One region of the Kitasatospora sp. NPDC089509 genome, then DNA from elsewhere that is predicted to be linked to it. Evidence: riboswitches for the same ligand, from Rfam matches in the RefSeq annotation. Region 1 holds a riboswitch; the other holds the start of a gene.
The links. A riboswitch is a leader RNA that binds a small molecule or an ion and turns the genes downstream of it on or off. The one in region 1 is predicted to bind magnesium.
Positions count from the first base shown of each region.

Region 2: it holds a riboswitch for magnesium, as region 1 does, so the genes downstream of both, ACIP4P_RS18510 (NRAMP family divalent metal transporter) here and ACIP4P_RS25780 (NRAMP family divalent metal transporter) in region 1, are expected to answer to the same signal.

Region 1 covers NZ_JBIVHS010000013.1:141,945-146,119, forward strand. The annotation lists gene ACIP4P_RS25770 (FtsX-like permease family protein) at 1-1,242, opposite strand, end outside; gene ACIP4P_RS25775 (ABC transporter ATP-binding protein) at 1,239-2,039, opposite strand; M-box (ykoK) riboswitch at 2,178-2,354, shown strand; gene ACIP4P_RS25780 (NRAMP family divalent metal transporter) at 2,724-4,175, shown strand, end outside.
Region 2 covers NZ_JBIVHS010000007.1:404,794-408,968, forward strand. The annotation lists gene ACIP4P_RS18500 (FdhF/YdeP family oxidoreductase) at 1-499, shown strand, start outside; gene ACIP4P_RS18505 (YhgE/Pip domain-containing protein) at 503-1,831, opposite strand; M-box (ykoK) riboswitch at 2,041-2,218, shown strand; gene ACIP4P_RS18510 (NRAMP family divalent metal transporter) at 2,571-4,175, shown strand, end outside.

The DNA.
Region 1 (4,175 bases):
GCCGACCCCGGCGATGGCCAGCAGGTCCAGCGGGGGAAGGGCGAAGTGCCCGAAGCGCGCGCCGCCGACCTCCTCGATCACCGGCTGGAGCACGGCGACCACGGCGGTGCCGACGACCACGCCGACGGCCGCCCCGGCCAGGCCGAGCACCAGCCCGCCGCCGAGCACCACCGCGCCGATGTGGCCGCGCCGGCCGCCCGCGGCGCCGAGCAGGGCGAGCTGGCGGCGGGAGCGGCGGGCACCGACCGCGAAGGCGGGCCCGGCGAGCAGGGCGACCTCCAGCAGGCCCATCCCGGTCACGGTGGCGACCACGACCTTGGTGCTGTTGCCGCCGGCGGGGTCGTGGTAGACGGCGGAGTCCCGGTAGTAGGGGACGGCCCGCTCCGACGGCGGGTCGAGCGCGACCGAGCGCGCGGTGAGGGTGTAGCCGTGGGCGTTGAACAGCTGGACCCGGTCCCAGTCGAGGGCGACCCCGCCCGGCAGGTGCACCAGCCAGGAGCCGTGCCCGCCCTGGGCCTGCTTGGCGCCGGGGTCCGCGGGGTCCGCGGCGGCGGCCAGCTGGTCGAGCAACTCGCCGGGCCTGGCGACGAGTTCGACCTTGCCGAGGTCGTCCGGGTGCTCCACCACACCGGTGATGGTGAAGGTGGTCCGCTCCAGCCCCTGGACGGTGGTGGTGCCGCCGAGCGGGAGCCCGGAGTGGTCCAGGAAGGCCTGGGTGGCGGCCAGTTCGTGCGGGGCGCCGGGCGCGCGGCCCTTGACCAGGTTCAGCCGGCCGTGCCAGACCGGGTCGCCGAGGTCGGCCTCGGTGGTGAGGGTGCGGACCAGTCCCTCGGGCGAGGTCGCGCCGGTCTCCGGTCCGCTCCGGACCGGGGTGAGCGTGCTGCCGGGCGGCAGCAGCGAGCCGATCAGGGTGGCCGGATCGGTGCTCGCGCCCTTCAGCTGCTCGGGCGTGGGCTGCTGTCCGGGCCGGGGCTGGGCGACGAAGGCACCGTCCTCGGCGACCGGGGCCTGTTCGACGCTCTGGCCCGGGCTGAGCGCGGTGACCAGGGCGTCCGCGCGGCCGACCACCCGCTCGACCCGTTCGCCCGGGGTCAGCTGCCCGCTGCGGTGGACCACGTCGGCGCCGGTGACCCCGAGCACGGGCAGCGCGATCATGGCCAGGATCAGGGCGCTGCGCCCCTTGGCCCGCAGCGCGTCGCGCCGGGCGATCCGCAGCGCGACCTTCCATGCTCCGATTCTCATCGGGCCGCCCCGTCCAGGTGGTTGGGCCGGTGGACGGCGGCCGCGCAGCCGCCGGAGCGGCGTCCGACGCTCTCCGAGGCGACCGCGCCGTCCCGCAGGTGGATCACCCGGTCCGCCCAACTGGCGTGCGCGGCCTCGTGGGTGACCATCATCGCGGCCGCCCCGGCGTCGCAGCGGGCGCGCAGGACGGCGAGCACGGCGTCGCCGGTGGCGGAGTCGAGCGCTCCGGTCGGCTCGTCGGCGAGGACGAGGCGGCGCTCGCCGATCAGGGCACGGGCGATGGCGACGCGCTGCTGCTGGCCGCCGGACATGTCGTCGGGGAAGCGGTCGGCGAGCTCACCGATGCCGAGCTCCTCCAGGGCGGCGAGGGCCTCGCGGCGGGCGGTGCGGCCGGAGACGCCGTCGAGCTCGCGCGGCAGGGCGATGTTCTCGGCGGCGGTGAGCGCCGGGATCAGGTTGTAGTCCTGGAAGACGTACCCGACGGAGCGTCGCCGCAGGTCGGCGAGCTTGCCCTTGCCGAGGCCGCCGAGCGCGACGCCCTCGACCAGCACCTGGCCCTCGCTGGGCAGGTCCAGCCCGCCGGCCAGGGTGAGCAGGGTCGACTTGCCGGAGCCGGACGGGCCCATCACGGCGACGAACTCGCCCGCGTGGACGGTCAGGTCGACCCCGCGCAGGGCGTTCACCTCGGCGGCGCCGCGGCCGTGCACCCGGGAGACCCCGGCCAGCTGCAGGACGGGCGCGGGCCGGCTCGGATCGATGTGGGACACAGTTCCCCCTCGTGAGCTGTTCAGCTGCATATGTCGGTGAACTATATATGCCGCCGGGGGATGCACAAGCCGTCCCGGATTCGGTCAAGGTTCTACAAAGGTGTCGACGATCAGCCGAAAAGGTGACATGGGGCGGCCGCGCCGGGGCTATGCTTTTCGAGGTTTGAAAAGGCACCTCGTTCGGTGAGGCGTCTTCACGGACACAGGCCACTGACCCGACGACGTCGAGAGACGCCCAGGTTCAGGACAGGTCTTCCCGAGTTAAGGGTTGACCCCAAGTGGCTTCCGGCCGATCCGGCTGGACACGCCGTGGAGTGCCAAAGCTCTGACGAGTTGGGGTGGACCGGTCTCTTGTGACCGGTGTGCTCCTTGCCGTGTCGTGATGCGGCGCACAGACGGTGCGCCCCCGACCGGGAGGAGGCGAGAGACATGGACTGTGATAGTCCGGGCCACAGTAGCCCCTACCCCCGCATGCTCTCGAACACCTCCGGCACGCGGTAACAACCTTCCCTGCGCGTTCACCCAGGCCTTCGTCGTGCGCTCAACCATGCCCCGACGCAAGCCGCCTGACGCACCGTCATGCCCGCACGGCCGCCGCCGCTCAGCGTCGCCGTACGGACCGGACGTCGTGTGCGTCCACATGCGCCCGCAGGGAGGATCGCTGCTGCGTGCCCCCTGTCGCCCCCTCCAGGAAGGGGGCAGGGAGGCCCCGCCATGACCAACGTGATGCTGGACCCGAAGGTTCCCGCCGCTCCCGCCGCGACCCGCTCCGCCGTCCTCGACGACGCCCACGTGGGCGACATCAAGGGCGCGCTCGGCACCATCAAGCTCGACGACGCCGCCCCCCGCGGACTCTCCGCCCGGCTCAAGACCCTGCTGGCGATCGTCGGCCCCGGCCTGATCGTCATGGTCGGCGACAACGACGCCGGCGCCTTCTCCACCTACGGCCAGGCCGGCCAGAACTACGGCACCCAGCTGCTGTGGACGCTGGCCCTGCTGATCCCGGTGCTGTACGTCAACCAGGAGATGGTGCTGCGCCTGGGCGCCGTCACCGGCGTCGGCCACGCCCGGCTGATCCTGGAGCGCTTCGGCAAGTTCTGGGGCGCCTTCAGCGTCATCGACCTCTTCCTGCTGAACGCCCTCACCCTGGTCACCGAGTTCATCGGCGTGACACTCGCGGCCGGATACCTCGGCCTGCCGAAGGTCGCCTCCGTCATCCTGGCGGCGGCGATCATCATCGCCTCGGCCTTCACCGGCTCCTTCCAGCGCTTCGAGCGGGTCGCCATTGCGCTCTGCGTCGGCTCACTGCTGCTGGTCCCGATCTACTTCATGGTCCACCCGAAGACCTCGCAGATGGCCCACGACTTCGTGGTCCCGCAGATGCCGGGCGGCTCCGGCCAGCTCGCCGCCGTGATGCTGGTCATCGTCTCCATCGTCGGCACCACCGTCGCCCCCTGGCAGCTGTTCTTCCAGCAGTCGTACGTCATCGACAAGCGGATCACCCCGCGTTTCATGAAGTACGAGAAGGTCGACCTGTGGATCGGCATCGCCATCGTGATCATCGGCGCCGCCGCGATGATCGGCTTCACCGCCGCGGCCTTCGCGGGCACCGACGGCTTCGGCCAGTTCTCCGACGCGGCCGCCGTGGCCAAGGGCCTGGAGGACAAGGCCGGCCACCTGGTGGGCGTGCTGTTCGCGATCGCCCTGCTGGACGCCTCGATCATCGGCGCCTTCGCCGTCTCGCTCTCCACCGCCTACGCCATCGGCGACGTCTTCGGCATCAAGCACTCGCTGCACCGCGGGGTCAAGGGCGCCAAGGGCTTCTACGCGGTCTACGCGGGCCTGGTGGTGGTCGCCGCGGCGATCACCCTGCTGTCCACCGACTACCTGCAGGGTCTGATGACCCAGTTCGTCCAGGTGCTGGCCGGGGTGCTGCTGCCCTCCGCCACCGTCTTCCTGCTGCTGCTCTGCAACGACAAGGCCGTGCTCGGCCCGTGGCGCAACGGTCCCAAGACCAACGCCTTCACCTCCGCGGTGGTCGGTGTGCTGGTGATGCTGTCGCTGATCCTGACCGCCGCCGTGGTCTGGCCGGACATCAGCTCGGACGCGATCCTGTGGATCATGGCCGGCTGCGGTGTGGCGGGCGTGCTGGTCGCCGGGTACTTC
Region 2 (4,175 bases), on a different contig from region 1:
CTTCGAGGACTTCAACCGCCGGGTGCGGCTGCCGCTGGGCTTCCGGATCAAGCAGCCGGCCCGCGAACTGGTCTTCCTCACCCGCACCGGCAAGGCGGAGTTCTCCGCCGCCCCGCTGCCCGACGTCGTCCCCGAACCGGGCACCCTGGCACTGGGCACGATGCGCTCGCACGACCAGTGGAACACCACCATCTACTCGGACGACGACCGTTACCGGGGCGTGAAGAACCTGCGGACGCTGGTCTTCCTGAACCGGGAGGACATGCGCGAGCGCGGCATCGCCGAGTTCGACCCGGTGGACGTCACCAGCACCGCCCGGGACGGCTCCACCCGCTCGGTGCACGGCTACCTGGCGATCCCGTACGACATCCCGCGCGGCTGCGCGGCCGGGTACATGCCGGAGCTGAACGTGCTGTGCGCGATCGGGGACCACAGCACCCAGAGCGACCAGCCGATCATGAAGCACCTGAAGGTGACGGTGACCAGGAGCCGGGCCTAGGGCCTAGTCCGTGGGCTGGGGCGTCCAGCGGTGCAGGCCCTTGCGGTCGTAGTAGCGGGTCATCCCGAAGCCGAAGGCCAGGGCCAGCACCACCCCGACCGCGATCATGGTCCAGCCGCGGGCCAGCCCGGCGTCCGAGCGGGCGTCGAAGAAGAGGATCGCCCGGATGCCGTCGCTCAGCTGGCGCATCGGCTCGAAGACGCCGAGGAAGCGGTAGAAGCCGGGCACCGCCTGCAGCGGGACGGTCGCCCCGGAGGAGGGCAGGGCCAGCGCGATGAAGACGAACATGGACACCAGCTGCCCGATCCCGCCGAACGCGGCGTTGATCGCCTGCACCCCGAGGCCGACGGCCAGGCTGGCGCAGTAGGCGAACAGCCACAGCAGCGCCTGGTGCGGGGCGTCCATGCCGAGGATGCCGGCCGTGCAGAGCAGCACCAGGGAGGTGGTGACCAGCATAATCCCGGCGGTCATCAGCATCTTGAGCAGCAGGGTCTGGGTGCGGCTGATCGGGACGGTGGGGCGGCGGGTGTGCCAGGGGCCGATCTCGCTGTCGCTGTAGCCCAGGGCGCCGTCGACGCCGTTGTGGATGATGTTGCCGCCGATGAAGCCGGTCAGGACGGCCAGCAGGGTGTAGTAGAAGGCGCTGAGGCCGAGGCCGCTGTGGCTGCCGATCGGGTGGCCGACCTGGGTGGCGACGGCGAACGGGTCGGCGAGCAGCAGCCGGGCGGTGGCACCGGTGTCGGGGGTCGGGGCCCCCTGGGCCTGGGCCTTCGGTGCCGGTACGGCGGCGAGGAGCTGCGCTCCGGCCGCGACCGAGGCCTGGTGGGCGGCGTTCTGGGCGATCTGGGCGGCCATCGAGGAGCCGAGGCTGCCCAGGCCGGGGTTGGTGAGGACGGTGAGGGTGGGGCGCCCGGTGGCGCCGCCGGTGACCAGCCGGCCGACGGCGGCGGTGAAGTCCGCGGGGACGAGCAGCGCGCCGTAGACCTTGCCGGAGGCGAGCAGGTCACGGGCGCCGGCCTCGTCGGTCTGCCGCCAGTTCACCGTCTCGCCCGGGGTGCCGGCGATCACGGCCCTGGTCAGCTCGGTGCCGAAGCCGGTCGGCCGGCCGGGCGGGGGCGGGCCCTGGTCCGCGTTCACCAGGGCGATCGGCAGCCGGTGCAGGTGCCCGGTCGGGTTGACGATGCCGCCCAGGTAGAGCAGCGAGAGCAGCACGGCCACCAGGGCGCACAGGATGCTCGGGAAGAGCCAGAGCTTGGGCTTCCGGGCGAGGGTCAGCGCCCTGGCCTGCGGGGGAACCTGCCGGGGAGCCTCCTGGGAGCCTGCGGTCGCCATGCCATCCCTCGGGTTCGGGCACGGGCGGATGCCGTGCGCTGCCGGTACGGCCGGTGCGGTGCCGCCGTCACGGCGGGAAGTCGTTCCGTGGTCACACGCCGGTCAAACCCGCGTCACCCGGGCGGGTGTCACGCGCGGAGAAAGGTAAAGGTTCTACCAAGTACGCAAGTAACGCTCTTCGCCGGGGCTATGCTTTTCGAGGTTTGAAGAAGGCACCTCGTTCGGTGAGGCTTCTTCACGGACACAGGCCACTGATCCGACGACGTCGAGAGACGCCCAGGGTTAGGACAGATCTTCCCGACCTAAGGGTTGATCCGAAGTGGCTTCCGGCCCGAGCGGGTTGGACACGCCGTGGAGTGCCAAAGCTCTGACGAGTTGGGGTGAACCGGTCGCCGTTCCGCGCGCCGGTGAACTCCTTGCCGTGTCGATGACACGCACCACGGGGTGCGTCGACCGGGAGGAGGCGAGAGACATGGATTGCAGTAGTCCGGGCCACAGTTGCCCCTGCCCCCGCTTGTCCTCGTACACCTCCGGCACGCGGTAACAACCTTCCCTGCGCGTTGACCTGACGACGCATCAGCACACAGCACCAGCACCACGCACGCGGCTTCGCCGTGCCCGCGCCCGTCCGCACGGGCCGGCACCACCGCGCGCCGATGCGCCGTGCCCGCACGCAGGGGGAATTGCTGCCGCGCGTCCCCAACCGCCCCTCCTGCCAGGGGTACCCGGGAGGAACGCCATGACCACCAACTCGACCCTCGACTCCAAGATCCCCGCACAGCGCACCGCCGTGCTGGACGACGCCCACGTCGGCGACATCAAAGGTGCGCTCGGCACCATCAAGCTCGATGACAACGCACCGCGCGAGGGACTGAGCGCGAGACTCAAGACCCTGATGGCGATCGTCGGCCCCGGCCTGATCGTCATGGTCGGCGACAACGACGCCGGCGCCTTCTCCACCTACGGCCAGGCCGGCCAGAACTACGGCACCCAGCTGCTGTGGACGCTGGCCCTGCTGATCCCGGTGCTGTACGTCAACCAGGAGATGGTGCTGCGCCTGGGCGCCGTCACCGGCGTCGGCCACGCCCGGCTGATCCTGGAGCGCTTCGGCAAGTTCTGGGGCGCCTTCAGCGTCATCGACCTCTTCCTGCTGAACGCCCTCACCCTGGTCACCGAGTTCATCGGCGTGACACTCGCGGCCGGATACCTCGGCCTGCCGAAGGTCGCCTCCGTCATCCTGGCGGCGGCGGTCATCATCGCCTCGGCCTTCACCGGCTCCTTCCGGCGCTTCGAGCGGGTCGCGGTGACGCTGTGTGTCGGCTCGCTGCTGCTGGTGCCGATCTACTTCATGGTCCACCCGAAGACCTCGCAGATGGCCCACGACTTCGTGGTCCCGCAGATGCCGGGCGCCTCGGGTGAGCTCGCCACCGTCATGCTGCTGATCGTCTCCATCGTCGGCACCACCGTCGCCCCGTGGCAGCTGTTCTTCCAGCAGTCGTACGTCATCGACAAGCGGATCACCCCGCGCTTCATGAAGTACGAGAAGGCCGACCTGTGGATCGGCATCGCCATCGTGATCATCGGCGCCTCCGCCATGATGGGCTTCTGCGCCGCCGCGTTCGCGGGCACCGACGGCTTCGGCCAGTTCTCCGACGCGGGCGCCATCGCCAAGGGCCTGGAGGACAAGGCCGGCCACGTGGTCGGCGTGCTGTTCGCGATCGCCCTGCTGGACGCCTCGATCATCGGCGCCTTCGCGGTCTCGCTCTCCACCGCCTACGCCATCGGCGACGTTTTCGGCATCAAGCACTCGCTGCACCGCGGGGTCAAGGGCGCCAAGGGCTTCTACGGCATCTACGCCGGCGTGGTCGTGGTGGCCGCCGCCATCACCCTGCTGTCCACCGACTACGCCCAGGGTCTGATGACCCAGTTCGTCCAGGTGCTGGCCGGGGTGCTGCTGCCCTCCGCCACCGTCTTCCTGCTGCTGCTCTGCAACGACAAGGCCGTGCTCGGCCCGTGGCGCAACGGTCCCAAGACCAACGCCTTCACCTCGCTGGTGGTCGGCGTGCTGGTGATGCTGTCGCTGATCCTGACCGCCGCCGTGGTCTGGCCGGACATCAGCTCGGACGCGCTGCTCTGGATCATGGCCGGCTGCGGCGTGGCCGGGGTCCTGGTCGCCGGGTACTTCTTCACCTTCGGCCGCAAGGGCACCAAGGAGGACCCGATCGACCGCACCGACCGGGAGAACTGGCGGATGCCCCCGCTGGAGACCCTGGAGCGGCCGGTCATGTCCACCGCGCGCAAGATCGGCATGGGCGCCCTGCGCTCCTACCTGCTGATCGCGATG